One region of the Streptomyces sp. NPDC041796 genome, then DNA from elsewhere that is predicted to be linked to it. Evidence: riboswitches for the same ligand, from Rfam matches in the RefSeq annotation. Region 1 holds a riboswitch; each other region holds the start of a gene.
The links. A riboswitch is a leader RNA that binds a small molecule or an ion and turns the genes downstream of it on or off. The one in region 1 is predicted to bind cobalamin.
Positions count from the first base shown of each region.

Region 2: another riboswitch for cobalamin. It lies ahead of ACZ6C1_RS05390 (energy-coupling factor ABC transporter permease); the one in region 1 lies ahead of ACZ6C1_RS18925 (ABC transporter substrate-binding protein).
Region 3: another riboswitch for cobalamin. It lies ahead of ACZ6C1_RS04575 (ABC transporter substrate-binding protein); the one in region 1 lies ahead of ACZ6C1_RS18925 (ABC transporter substrate-binding protein).
Region 4: another riboswitch for cobalamin. It lies ahead of ACZ6C1_RS00860 (ribonucleoside-diphosphate reductase subunit alpha); the one in region 1 lies ahead of ACZ6C1_RS18925 (ABC transporter substrate-binding protein).

Region 1 is NZ_JBVJAH010000008.1:295,899-299,095, reverse strand. Features, by position in the region: gene ACZ6C1_RS18930 (FecCD family ABC transporter permease) at 1-205, opposite strand, end outside; gene ACZ6C1_RS18925 (ABC transporter substrate-binding protein) at 202-1,230, opposite strand; cobalamin riboswitch at 1,270-1,466, opposite strand; gene ACZ6C1_RS18920 (ABC transporter substrate-binding protein) at 1,621-3,183, shown strand; gene ACZ6C1_RS18915 (ABC transporter permease) at 3,186-3,197, shown strand, end outside.
Region 2 is NZ_JBVJAH010000002.1:436,270-439,466, forward strand. Features, by position in the region: gene dhaK (dihydroxyacetone kinase subunit DhaK) at 1-298, shown strand, start outside; gene dhaL (dihydroxyacetone kinase subunit DhaL) at 307-921, shown strand; gene ACZ6C1_RS05385 (PTS-dependent dihydroxyacetone kinase phosphotransferase subunit DhaM) at 918-1,319, shown strand; cobalamin riboswitch at 1,387-1,621, shown strand; gene ACZ6C1_RS05390 (energy-coupling factor ABC transporter permease) at 1,653-2,336, shown strand; gene ACZ6C1_RS05395 (energy-coupling factor ABC transporter substrate-binding protein) at 2,333-2,740, shown strand; gene cbiQ (cobalt ECF transporter T component CbiQ) at 2,746-3,197, shown strand, end outside.
Region 3 is NZ_JBVJAH010000002.1:270,404-273,600, forward strand. Features, by position in the region: gene ACZ6C1_RS04570 (GlxA family transcriptional regulator) at 154-1,134, shown strand; cobalamin riboswitch at 1,125-1,306, shown strand; gene ACZ6C1_RS04575 (ABC transporter substrate-binding protein) at 1,337-2,428, shown strand; gene ACZ6C1_RS04580 (FecCD family ABC transporter permease) at 2,440-3,197, shown strand, end outside.
Region 4 is NZ_JBVJAH010000001.1:187,944-191,140, forward strand. Features, by position in the region: gene ACZ6C1_RS00860 (ribonucleoside-diphosphate reductase subunit alpha) at 1-1,572, opposite strand, end outside; cobalamin riboswitch at 1,711-1,833, opposite strand; gene ACZ6C1_RS00865 (GNAT family N-acetyltransferase) at 1,887-2,390, opposite strand; gene ACZ6C1_RS00870 (YbdD/YjiX family protein) at 2,473-2,685, opposite strand; gene ACZ6C1_RS00875 (carbon starvation CstA family protein) at 2,694-3,197, opposite strand, start outside.

The sequences.
Region 1 (3,197 bases):
CCAGCAGGGTACGGGGCAGCCTGAGGTTCCAGACGATCCCGTCCCTGATGGGTGTCAGGGTGGGGGCGTCCCCGCCGAGGTGGGCGGCGACGACGGACCAGACGTCGGCGACACCGATGTCCGCGGGGCCGATGGTGATCGCCACGGCGACGGACGCGGCGAGCGCCGCGAACCCCGCCGCCGTGCGCAGCAGGGTGGTCGTCACTTCGCCAGACCGAACCGGCGCAGTCCGGCGGCGACTTGTTCGATGCCTTCGACCGTGCGGATGGTCGGGTTCATGGCCTGGCCGCTGACCAGGACGTACCGCCGGTGCTTGACGGCGTCCATGTTCCTGGTGACGGGGTTCGACTCCAGGAACTCGATCTTCTTCGCGGCGCTCTCCCCCGTCTGTGCCTTGCGGGTGAGGTCTCCGATCACCAGGACGTCGGGGTTGCGGTCGGCCACGGTCTCCCAGTTGATCTGGGGCCATTCCTCGGTGGTGTCGTCGAAGACGTTCTTGGCGCCGAGTTCGCGCGTGATGATGCCGGGGGCTCCGCAGCAGCCCGCCATGTAGGGCGACTTGGCGTCGGAGAACCAGTACAGCAGGGTGACGTCGGAGGCGTCGAGGCCCGTGGTCGCTCGGGTGACGCGGGAGGTGAGCCGCGCGACCAGTTGGTCGCCGCGCTTCTCCTCGCCGAAGACCCGGGCGAGGTCGCGCACTTCCCCGTAGACCGTGTCCATGGTCAGCGGCTTGGTGCGGACACCGTCTCCCGAGCCGCTGTTGTCCTTGCCCTCGCAGTCGGACGGCGAGAGGTAGGTGGGCACCCCCAGCTTGGTGAACTGTTCGCGGGTGGCCACGCCGCCCTTGCCGAGGGTGGAGGCGAACGACGCCGTGACGAAATCGGGTTCGGTGTCGAGGACTCTTTCGAAGGAGGGGTTGTTCTCGGCGAGCCGCTCCACTCCCGCGTTGGCCTTTTCCAGGCCCTTCATGACGGGGTCGGTCCAGGTGGCGGTTCCGGCCATCCGGTCGGCCAGGCCCAGGGACAGCATGATCTCGGTGGTGCCCTGGTTGAGCGAGACGGCCCGCTGTGGGCCCTTCTCCGGGATCTCCACCTTCCGGCCGCAGTTGTCGAGCACCCGGGCCCGGTCGGAGGAGGGCGACGGGGACCCGGCGGGGGCGCCGCATCCGGTCAGGAGGAGGGCCCCGCACGCGAGCAGGGCGAACGAAGGCGTGGGGCGCGTGAGGGGCACGGCGATGTCCTAGCGTCGAGGGCCCATGCGCGGGGCCCGTCCGTACGGAACGTGCCAGCAGGTCTTCGGACTCGGGGTCATCCGGGCGAGGCGCCTTCCCGGGCCGGGGGATCCGGCCCAGTGGCTTTGCTGCCACGCCCGTCGCCCTCACCGCTGCGCGTCAGTTCCGGATTCCCACCGGATTCCCTGACCCACGTGCATACGCACGGAGTTCGACTGGCCCGCGCAAGCTACCACAGGCGTCGAGGCATGATCACGCGACCGACGGATCATCAGACGATGTTGACAATCATTTTCATATAGTCGATGCTGCTCACGCCCCCCACCGTCCGTCCTCCGTCCGGCGCGGCCGCGGTGCGGGGGCCCACTCACGTGATTCCTGGGAGCAGCATGTCCATCTGGCACAACCGTCGAGAATTCCTCGCCCTCACCGGTGCCGCCGCCGGTGCCGGCGCCCTGGCGCTCACCGGGTGCGGTGGCGGCGCCGGCAGCGGCGGAGCGGCCGCGGGCGACAAGGCGAAGCCCCGGCGCGGCGGTCAGTTCCGGGCGCTGTTCACCGGGGGTGGCGAGCAGGAGACCATCGACCCGCACGCCGAGGCCCTCGCCATCGACATGGCCCGTACCAAGGCCCTCTTCGACCGGCTCGTGGACCTGGACGCCACCATGAAGCCGGTGCCGCGCCTCGCCCGGACATGGGAGTCCAACGCCGACGCGACGCTGTGGCGGTTCACGCTGCGCGACGCGCTGTTCCACGACGGGAAGCGGCTCACGCCCGAGGACGTGCTGTTCACCTTCGGCCGCATCCTCGACCCGAAGGCGACCACCCACTTCGCGCAGAGCCTGCTCTCCGTCATCGACCTCAAGAAGAGCCGGAGCGCCGGGAAGAACGTCGTGGAGGTCGCGCTGAAGCAGCCCGGCGCCGAGTTCCCCGCCCTGCTCGGCACGCTGGGCACGGCCGTCGTCAGCTCCCGTTACGCCGACCCCGCCAAGCCCGTGGGGACCGGGGCGTTCAGGCTGAAGTCCTTCCGGGCCGGGCGCGCCTTCGTCGCCGAACGGTTCGACGACCACTGGGACGGCGGGGCCTACGTCGACGAGCTGAGGATCCTGTCCGCCGACGCCGACGCCCGGGGCAACGCCCTGCGGGCGGGCGAGGCGGAGTTCGGCTACGAGATGACCCCGACCTTCGCCCGGACCGTACAGGCCGACGCATCGGTGCGGATCCTGGCGGCGAAGGGCAGCACGGCCCACGCCATCGTGATGAAGTGCGACCAGGAGCCCTTCGACAACCCCGACGTCACACGGGCGTTCAAGCTGCTCGCCGACCGCGAGAAGCTGGTGCGGGTCGTCCTGGCGGGCCAGGGCGTGGTCGGCAACGACATGTTCGGCAAGGGCTACCAGTACTACCCCGAGGACATTCCGCAGCGTACGCGTGACGTCGAGGAGGTGCGTGCGCTGCTGAAGAAGGCCGGCGTGCTCAACAAGACCCTGTCGATCTACACCTCCTCGGCCGCCAACGGCTTCGTGGAGGCGGCGACCCTCTTCGCGGAGCAGGCCGCCGACGCCGGTCTGCGGGTGAAGGTCACCACGGGTGCGTCGGAGACGTACTTCAAGGACCAGCTCACCAAGGGTGCGATGGGCAGCCACCGTTCCGGCGCGATGACGATCCCCAACTACATCAACGACCGCCTGCTGACGAAGTCGGCGTTCAACGCCTCCGCTTGGCGCCGCAAGGACTTCGACGCCACCTTCGCCAAGGCCCAGTCCACCACTGACGTGGCCGAACGCACCGCTCTGTACGGCCGGTTGCAGCGCACCCTCCACGACGAGGGCGGCCTGCTGATCTGGGGCCACCCGGACTGGCTGAACGGTGTCTCGTCGCGGGTCCGGGGCATCGAGGCGGCTCCGCCCAACACCCTGGGCTCGGCACGCTTCGACAAGGCGTGGCTGGCCTGACGATGCGCCGGTAC
Region 2 (3,197 bases), on a different contig from region 1:
CGAGATCGCCGACTTGGCGGTGGACGCCGTCCTGGAGGACCTCGGGCCGAGCGGTCCGGTGCTGGTGCTGGTCAACGGCATGGGTGCGACGCCGTTGCTGGAGCTGTACGGGTTCAATGCCGAGGTCCAGCGGGTGCTGGGCGAGCGGGGCGTCTCCGTGGCCCGTACGCTCGTCGGCAATTACGTGACCTCGCTCGACATGGCCGGGTGCTCGGTGACCCTGTGTCAGGTGGACGAGGAACTGCTGCGACTGTGGGACGCGCCGGTGCGGACGGCCGCCCTGCGGTGGGGAATGTGAGGCCCGTGATGCTTGACGCGGAGTTCTTCCGGCGCTGGATGACCGGCGTGGCCGCATCCGTGGACCGGGAGGCGGACCGGCTCACCGAGCTCGACTCGGCGATCGGTGACGCGGACCACGGTGCCAATCTGCAGCGCGGTTTCGCCGCGGTGGTCAAGGCCCTGGAGGGCGGTACGGCCATGACGCCGGGGGCCGTGCTCAGGCTCGCGGGGCAGCAGCTGATCTCGACGGTCGGCGGCGCGTCGGGGCCTTTGTACGGGACGCTGCTGCGGCGCACCGGCAAGGCGCTGGGCGACGCCGCCGAGGTGGCGCCCGTGCAGCTTGCGGAGGCGCTGCGGGTGGGCGTGGCGGCGGTGGCGCAGCTCGGCGGGGCGAAGGCCGGGGACAAGACGATGCTGGACGCGCTGGAGCCGGCCGTCGAGGCGCTGGCCGAGTCGCTCGGTGCGTCGTTCGCGGCGGCGGCGGAGGCGGCGGACCAGGGCGCCCTCGCGACCGTACCGATGCGGGCGCGCAAGGGCCGGGCCAGCTATCTCGGTGAGCGGAGCGTCGGTCACCAGGACCCGGGCGCGACGTCCTCGGCGCTGCTGATCGCGGCGCTCGCCGACGCCGAGGGGGCTCGGTGAGCGCGCGGGTGGGCGTCGTGCTGGTCTCGCACAGCGCGGCCGTCGCGTCCTCGGTCGCCGAGCTGGCCCGGGGCCTCGCCGGTGGCGGGACCGCGCCGGTGGCGGCGGCGGGCGGCACTCCGGACGGTGGTCTCGGCACCAGCGCGGAGCTGATCACACGGGCGGCGGCGGCCGTCGACGGCGGGGCGGGGGTGGCCGTCCTGGTGGACCTCGGCAGCGCCGTCCTGACGGTGAAGGCCCTGCTCGCGGAGGGCGACGAACTCCCCGGGGGGACGCGTCTGGTGGACGCGCCGTTCGTGGAGGGCGCCGTGGCGGCGGTGGTCACCGCGTCCGCGGGAGGGGATCTGGACGCGGTGGTGCGGGCAGCGTCCGAGGCGTACGGATACCGCAAGGAGTGAGGCGCGCCCACGGGGTGGAGCCGGGCCGCGCACCGACGCGCGGGTTGTGATGTACCTGGTCAACGCACTACTGTCGCAGGGCCTTGGTGTACGGGAAACCGGTGCGGTACCGGTGCGGCCCTCGCCACTGTGATCGGGAAGTCCGGCTCCACTCCCGGGGAATCCACCCCTGGAAGCCACTGGAACGCCGCGGGAGACCGCGGTGTCCGGGAAGGCGGAGTCGCGGCGGCACGTCGTCCGGGGGGGACACCCCCGGACCCCCTCCCGTCAGCCAGGAGACCGGCCAGGGCGCGTTGTCCATCCACGAGGTGCTGGAGAGGGTCTCCCCACATCATGCATATCGCCGAGGGCTATTTGCCCCCCGCGCACGCGGTCGCCTGGACCGTCGCCGCCGCTCCCTTCGTCGCCCATGGCGTTCGTTCGCTGACCCGCGAGGTCAAGGCGAATCCCGAATCGACTCTCCTGCTCGGCGCGTCCGGTGCCTTCACTTTTGTCCTGTCCGCCCTGAAAATCCCCTCGGTCACCGGGAGTTGCTCCCACCCGACCGGCACCGGCCTGGGCGCGATCCTGTTCCGGCCACCGATCATGGCGGTCCTCGGCACCATCACCCTGCTCTTCCAGGCGCTGCTGCTGGCGCACGGGGGCCTGACGACGCTGGGCGCGAACGCGTTCTCGATGGCGATCGTCGGTCCGTGGGCCGGTTTCGGCGTGTACTGGCTGCTGCGCCGCTTCGACGTGCCGCTGATGGTGAGCGTGTTCTTCGGGGCGTTCGTGGCCGACCTGTCGACGTACTGCGTCACCAGCGTGCAGCTGGCGCTGGCGTTCCCGGACCCCAGCAGCGGTGTCGTCGGGGCGCTGGCGAAGTTCGGCGGGATCTTCGCCGTCACCCAGATTCCGCTGGCCGTCAGCGAGGGTCTGCTGACCGTGCTGGTGATGCGGCTGCTGATGCAGTCCAGCAAGGGTGATCTGGCCCGGCTCGGTGTCGTGTCCGTGAAGAAGGAGGCCGTGGCCCGATGAGCCGTAACGCCAGGATCAATACGCTGCTGCTGCTCGTCGTGGTCGCGCTCGCCGTCCTGCCGCTGGCGCTGGGGATGGGCGACCACAAGGAGGAGCCGTTCACGGGTGCCGACGGGCAGGCCGAGACGGCCATCACCGAGTCGCACCCGGACTACAAGCCGTGGTTCAGCCCGCTGTACGAGCCGCCGTCCGGTGAGATCGAGTCGGCGCTGTTCTCCCTCCAGGCCGCCCTCGGCGCCGGGGTGCTGGCCTACTACTTCGGTCTGCGGCGCGGCCGTCGGCAGGGCGAGGCTCGCGCCCGCGCCGGGGCGCCGGGCGGGGACGTCCCGGGGACGGAGCCCTCGGAAGCGGGGCCCTCGGAAGCGGGGCCCTCGGGCGCCGACGCGTCGCGCGCCTCCGCCTAGCCGCCGTGCTGCCGATCGACGCGGCGGCGCACAGCAGCCGCTGGCGCCGCCGCCATCCGTGCGAGAAGGCCGCCCTGGGCTTCGGGCTGACGGCGCTGGCCGTGTGCCTGCCGCCCTGGCCGGGGGCCGTACTCGTCGCCGCCGCGACCCTCGTGGTGCTGCTCGGCCCGGCCGGGGTCGCGGCACGTCAGCTGTGGCGGGCGTGGCGCATCCCGCTCGGTTTCTGTGTGACGGGCGCGGTGCCGCTGCTGTTCCAGGTCGGCGGGCCGGACGGGTTCGTCACGCTCGCGCCGGACGGACCGGTGCACGCGGGGCGGTTGCTGCTGCGTACGTCGGCGGCCTCCCTGGGCGTGCTGCTGTTCGCGTTCACCACGCCGGTGTCCGACGTGCTGCCGCGGCTGGTGCGGGCGGGGGTGCCGGCGCCGGTGGTCGACGTGGCGCTCGTGATGTACCGGAT
Region 3 (3,197 bases), on a different contig from region 1:
AGGCGGTCCGGGCTCCACTGTCCGGCACGTCGGATCCCTGCCGTACGGGGAGACGGGAACGATGTCCGCGACCTTGGGGTACCGGTCCTTCCGGCATAGGGTCGCCCCATGGGGGAACGGCGCACCGAGGAACGGTGCACGGCGGAACGGCACATGGTGGTGATCGGCTACGAAGCGGCCGAGTTGCTGGACATCGCGTGTGTGACCACGAGCCTGGCCATGGCCAACCGGCTCGGTGAACCGGCCCAGCCGTACCGGGTGAGCGTGGTCGGCCCGGGCGGCGCGCCGATCGTCTGCGACGGGGGGCTGAGCCTCGGGAGTCACCAGGCCCTCGAACGGCTGATCGGACCGCTCGACACGCTGATCGTCTCGGGCGGCGCCGGATTCGAGCGGGCGGCCGCCGACGCCCGGCTCGTGGGGCACGTCCGGCGGCTGGCCAGGGAGAGCCGGCGCGTGGCATCCGTCTGCACGGGAGCGAGCGTTCTGGCCGCCGCCGGACTGCTCGACGGGCGGCGCGCCACGACGCACTGGCGGTTCACCCCCCAGCTCGCCGCCCGCTACCCCCGGGTCGTCCTGGACCCCACGCCCATCTACGTACGGGACGGGAACGTGTACACGGCGGCGGGCATCACCAGCGCACTGGACCTCACCCTCGCGTTCATCGAGGAGGACCACGGCCCCGAACTGGCCCGCCAAGTGGCCCGCGACCTGGTCGTCTACCTGCAACGGCCGGGCAACCAGGCACAGATGAGCCTGTTCACCGCCGCTCCGCCGCCCCGCGACACACTGGTCCGCACACTCGTCGAGTACATCACCGCCCACCCCGACCACGATCTCGGCGCGGCGGCGCTGGCCGAGCGCGCCGGGGTGACCACGCGTCACCTCACCCGGCTGTTCACGGAACACCTCGGGCAGGCACCGGGCCGGTTCGTCCGCCTGGCCCGCACCGAGGCCGCCGCCCATCTCCTCGCGTCGACGACCCTGCCGATGGCGAGCGTGGCAGCCCGCTGCGGATTCGGCACCGCGGAGTCACTGCGCCAGGCGTTCACCAGCCGCTACGGAATTTCGCCGTCCCGCTACCGGGCCGCCCAGACCCGGCGGCCGGCCGGGGCGCGCTCCCCCCAGGAGACGTAGTATCAGCTGGTCATCACCGCGACGGGAGACAGGAAGCCGGTGCGATTCCGGCACGGTCCCGCCACTGTGACCGGGGAGTGGAACCTTCGAGAACGCCACCGCGCGCCGCGTGGGAAGGCAGGGGGAACGTCGATCCGGGAGTCAGGACACTGGCCTGTCGCGGGCCCGTTCCGAGGAGCGCGGACTCCCCAGGAGGCTTTACGTGTACGACGGCACCCACCGTCCCTTTTCTCCCCTCTCTTCCCCGTCGCCCGGCACACGGCACCACGCCGTCCCGCACCACGCCGTCCGGCGCCACGCCCTGCGGCGCCGGGCACTCGCCGTGGCCCTCTCCGCGGCGGTGTCGGCCGCCCTGCTGAGCGGCTGCGGCGCGAAGGGCACAACCGACGACCGAGGACCCGCGTCCACGTCCGCGAAGGGTTTCCCGGTCACGATCGACAACTGCGGCACCCGCACCACGTACGACGAACCGCCTTCCCGTGTCGTCACCATCCACCAGCATCCCGCGGAACTGATGCTCGCTCTCGGGCTGAAGGACCGGATGGTCGGCACCGCCTTCCCCGACTCGGCCGTCCTGCCCGCGTTCCGGAAGGACTTCGCGGCCGTGCCGGAACTCGCCGAGAAGGAGCCGTCGTTCGAAACCGTCCTGGAGGCCGAACCGGACTTCGTCTACGGCGGCTACGGAAGCGCGTTCGCCGAGAACGAGGGCCGGTCCCGCAAGGCGTTCGCCGACGCGGGCATCGACACCTACCTCAACCGTGAGTACTGCGGCCGGAAACAGGTGTCCATGAAGGACACGTACGACGAGATCCGCACCATCGGCAGGATCTTCGGCGTACCCGAGCGGGCCGACACGGTGGTGGCCGGGCTGCGGGATCGCGTCCGCAAGGCCGGAGACGCGGTCGAAGGCGCACCTGCGGTGCCGGTGTTCGTGTACGACAGCGGGGACAAGTCCGCGTTCACCGCGGGCGGGAAGAGCCTGGGTACGGAGATCATCAGGCTGGCCGGCGGGCGCAACGTCTTCTCGGACCTGGACGATGTCTTCGGCGACGTGTCCTGGGAGCAGGTGGTCGCACGTCGGCCCGAGGCGATCGCGATCTACGACTACCGTGGGGCCGGGAGCGTGGAGGAGAAGAAGAAGTTCCTGCTCTCCCAGCCCGCCCTGGCCGATGTGCCCGCCATCAGGAACAAGCGGTTCGTTGTGCTGCCGCTCACGGCGACGCTGGTCGGCGTCCGCGCCCCGTACGCGGTCGAGGACCTGGCCCGCGGGCTGCACCCGGAGCGCTTCCGGTGACGGACCGGGCCGTGGACGCCGCTCGGGTGCGCCGGCCGGGACGGCCGCCCGGACGAACGGGCGGGCGAACGGACAGGCGGACGTACGGGCTGACGTACGGACTGACCCTGGTGGTGCTCGGCGCTCTCCTCGTGGTCTCGGTCACGGCTGCGCTGGCCATCGGCTCGGTGCACGTGCCGCCCGGCCAGGTGTGGGGCATCGTGTCGCACGGACTGGGGGCCGACTGGGCGGAGCCGGGCTGGTCCCGCGCCCGCGAGACGATCGTCCTCGACGTCCGGGCGCCGCGCGTACTCCTCGGGGCGGTGACCGGCGCGGGTCTGGCCGTCGTGGGAACGGCCATGCAGGCCCTGGTGCGCAACCCGCTGGCGGAGCCGTATCTGCTGGGGGTGTCCTCGGGCGCGTCGCTGGGCGCCGTCACCGTGATCGTCGGGGGTTTCGGTCTCTTCGGTGCCGTGTCGCTGTCGGTGGCCGCGTTCGCCGGAGCCCTGCTGACCCTGCTGCTCGTCTACACCACGGCCCGGGCGGGTGGACGGATCACGTCCGTCCGGCTGGTGCTGTCGGGAGTCGCGGTCGCCTCGGTACTCACCGCCGTGACGGACCTGATGCTGCTGACCGCCGACCGGGGCAACCAGGCGCGTGAGGTGCTGGCCTGGACCCTCGGCGGTCTCGGTGGCGTGCGGTGGACCACGCTGTGGCTGCCGGCGGCCGCACTGCTGGTGGGCATCGGTGTGCTGCTGGTGCAGGCCCGCTCGTTGAACCTGCTGTTGGC
Region 4 (3,197 bases), on a different contig from region 1:
GAACGGCAGCTTCAGCTTGAAGAAGACGTCCTGGAGGCCCATGGCGCCCAGGCCCACGGGCCGCCACCTGGCGTTGGAGCGCCCGGCCTGCTCGGTCGGATAGAAGTTGATGTCGACGACCCGGTCGAGGAACGTGACGGCCGTACGGACGGTCTCGTCCAGCCGCTCCCAGTCGATGTCCCCGCCGGACACGAACGAGCCGAGGTTGACCGACCCCAGGTTGCAGACGGCGGTCTCCCCGTCGTCCGTCACCTCGAGGATCTCGGTGCACAGGTTGGAGGAGTGGACGGTGTGGCCCGGCTCGGCGGTCTGGTTGGCCGTACGGTTCGAGGCGTCCTTGAACGTCATCCAGCCGTTGCCGGTCTGCGCGAGGGTCCGCATCATCCGGCCGTACAGGTCACGGGCCGGCATGGTCTTGCGGGCCAGGCCCCTGGCCTCGGCGGCGCGGTAGGCCGCGTCGAACTCGTCGCCCCACAGGTCGACCAGCTCCGGCACGTCGGCCGGCGAGAACAGCGACCACTCGGCGTCGGCGTTGACCCGGCGCATGAACTCGTCCGGGATCCAGTGCGCCAGGTTCAGGTTGTGCGTACGCCGGGCGTCCTCGCCCGTGTTGTCGCGCAGCTCCAGGAACTCCTCGATGTCCGCGTGCCACGTCTCCAGGTACACGGCCGCCGCGCCCTTGCGCCGCCCGCCCTGGTTCACGGCAGCGACCGAGGCGTCCAGCGTCTTCAGGAACGGCACGATGCCGTTGGAGTGGCCGTTGGTGCCGCGGATCAGTGAACCGCGCGCCCGGATGCGGGAGTACGACAGCCCGATGCCGCCCGCGTGCTTCGACAGCCGCGCCACCTGGTGGTAGCGGTCGTAGATGGAGTCCAGCTCGTCCAGCGGCGAGTCCAGCAGGTAGCACGACGACATCTGGGGGTGGCGTGTACCGGAGTTGAACAGCGTGGGGGAGGAGGGCAGGTAGTCCAGCTGGCTCATCAGCCCGTACAGCGCCGCGACCTCGTCCAGCGCCCGTACGGAGTCGTCCTCCGCCAGCCCTGCCGCCACCCGCAGCATGAAGTGCTGCGGCGTCTCGATCACCTTGCGCGTGATCGGGTGCCGGAGCAGGTAGCGCGAGTACAGCGTCCGCAGCCCGAAGTAGCCGAACCGATCGTCGCCCGCCGGGTCGACCAACGCGTCCATCCCGTCCGCGTGGAGCGACACGAACGCGGCCGTACGGTCCGCGATCAGACCCTCGCGGTGCCCCACCGCCACCGACGCCGAGAACGACACCGCGCCCTGCCCGGCCGCCTCCTCCGCGATGGTCCGCGTCAGCAGCCGCGCCGCGAGCCGGGAGTACGCCGGGTCCTCGGCGATCAGACCGGCGGCCGCCTCGGTGGCGAGCTCGCGCAGCTCCGCCTCGTCCGAACCGGCGTGCCGGCCGCGCAGCGCGGCGGCGGCGACCCGGCCGGGGTCGGTGTCGGGCAGATCGGCGGTGAGGTCGGTCAGGGTCCGCAGCAGTACGGTCCCGGGTCCGTCGCTTCCGTCGCTCTCGATCGCTGAAACCGGATCGGCTGGCGCGATGGTCACGTGGGGGCTCTCCCTCGCTCGGCTCGGGGCCGCCGCGAACGCGGGCAGGGGAGCGGGCACGCCCGGGCACAGGGCGCAAAGCACCGCGTCCACCGGCCCATTCCGCGAGGCCCGGACGTCTGGGCACCCGAACCGGACGGTCCGGGCGCGCTGTCGGCAGGTCTTCGGACTCGTACGTACACAAAGGCACACCAACACACCGTTGCGGGACAGTTCCGGAATTCCACCGGATTCCCCTGCGGCGACAGCGAGGACGAGCATACATGTGGGGGGCGCCCGTTGAGGCACCCCCCACATGTTGTGTCTTCCGTGCCTCAGAACTCCAGCGCGTACGTGAAGAGGGTCACGCCCGGAAGGGGCTCCCAGTCCCTCTCCGGGGTCCGCACGAACCCCAGCCGCTCGTGGATCCGGTGCGCCGCGCGCATGGACTGCCGGCAGGACAGCACCAGCCGCGCACACCCCTCCACCGCCCGCGCCCGCTCCACACACGCCCGTACGAGCGCCTCGCCCGCGCCCCGCCGCCGCGCCTCCCGCGCCACCGCCAGCATCCGGAGCTCCGCCTCCCCGACCCGGGCGAGCTCGGCCCACCGGGCGCCGCCCTCCGCCACGAACGTCACCCCGCCGAGCACCCGTTCGTCCTCGCCGACCGCGACCAGCACCTCCGCCTCGGCGGCCCGCCGGGCCACGTCCCGCAGCTCGATGAGGTACTCGTCGCTCTCCCCGAAGGGCAGCAACCCGTCCCCGAGATAGGCCTGCGCCGTGACCTCGGCGAGCGCCTGGTGTTCCTCCGGCCGTACCGCCCTGATGGTGATGTCCATGGACCGAGTGTGGAGGCGTACGGCGACGGGCCGCCGCATTTCCGTCCCCGGAAACACGGCGGCCCGTCGTGCCGTCACCCGCTCAGCAGCAGCGGAACCCGTCGCGGGGGTCCGCCTCCAGCGCGTCGGTGCGCCGCCGCTCGAACTCGCGGCGGGTCATGACCTCGGCGTCCGGGTCGCAGGAGCGGACGTGGGCGACGTAGGTGTCGTACGCGGCCTCACCGGACACCTCGCGGACGTACCAGCGGATCCAGCCCGCCGCCCGGCGCAGCCGGCCGCCCGCCCCCGTGGTCACCGGGGGCCTCACTTCGAGCCGCTCCCGGCCGGCACCGCCTCACCGGTGCCGCCCTCCTTCCGGATGCCGCCCTCGGGGCCGAGCCCGGCCGCGACCAGTTCGGCCTTCTCCTCCGCCGTGGGGAACAGCCCGGCCGGAGCGACCAGCCTGGACGGGGTGTACGGGACCTCGGAGAGCTTCACCTGGTCGGGGTTGGCGACGGCCTTGAAGCAGACCCGTCCCGCGTCGGCGATCACCACCACGATGAGCAGGGCGAAGAGGGCGGAAAGGACGCCGTCGACCGTGGAGTTGGTGACGACGGTGTGCATGTCGTCCATCGACTTCGCGGGGGGCAGCACCTGCCCGGAGTCGATGCCCGCCTGGTACTTGTCCCGCTGGGCGAAGAAGCCCACCCGGGGGTCGGCCGAGAAGATCTTCTGCCAGCTCGCGGTGAGCGTGACGGCCACGTCCCAGGCGAGCGGGACCGCGGTGACCCAGGCCCACTTCAGGCGGCCGGACTTGACGAGCAGGGT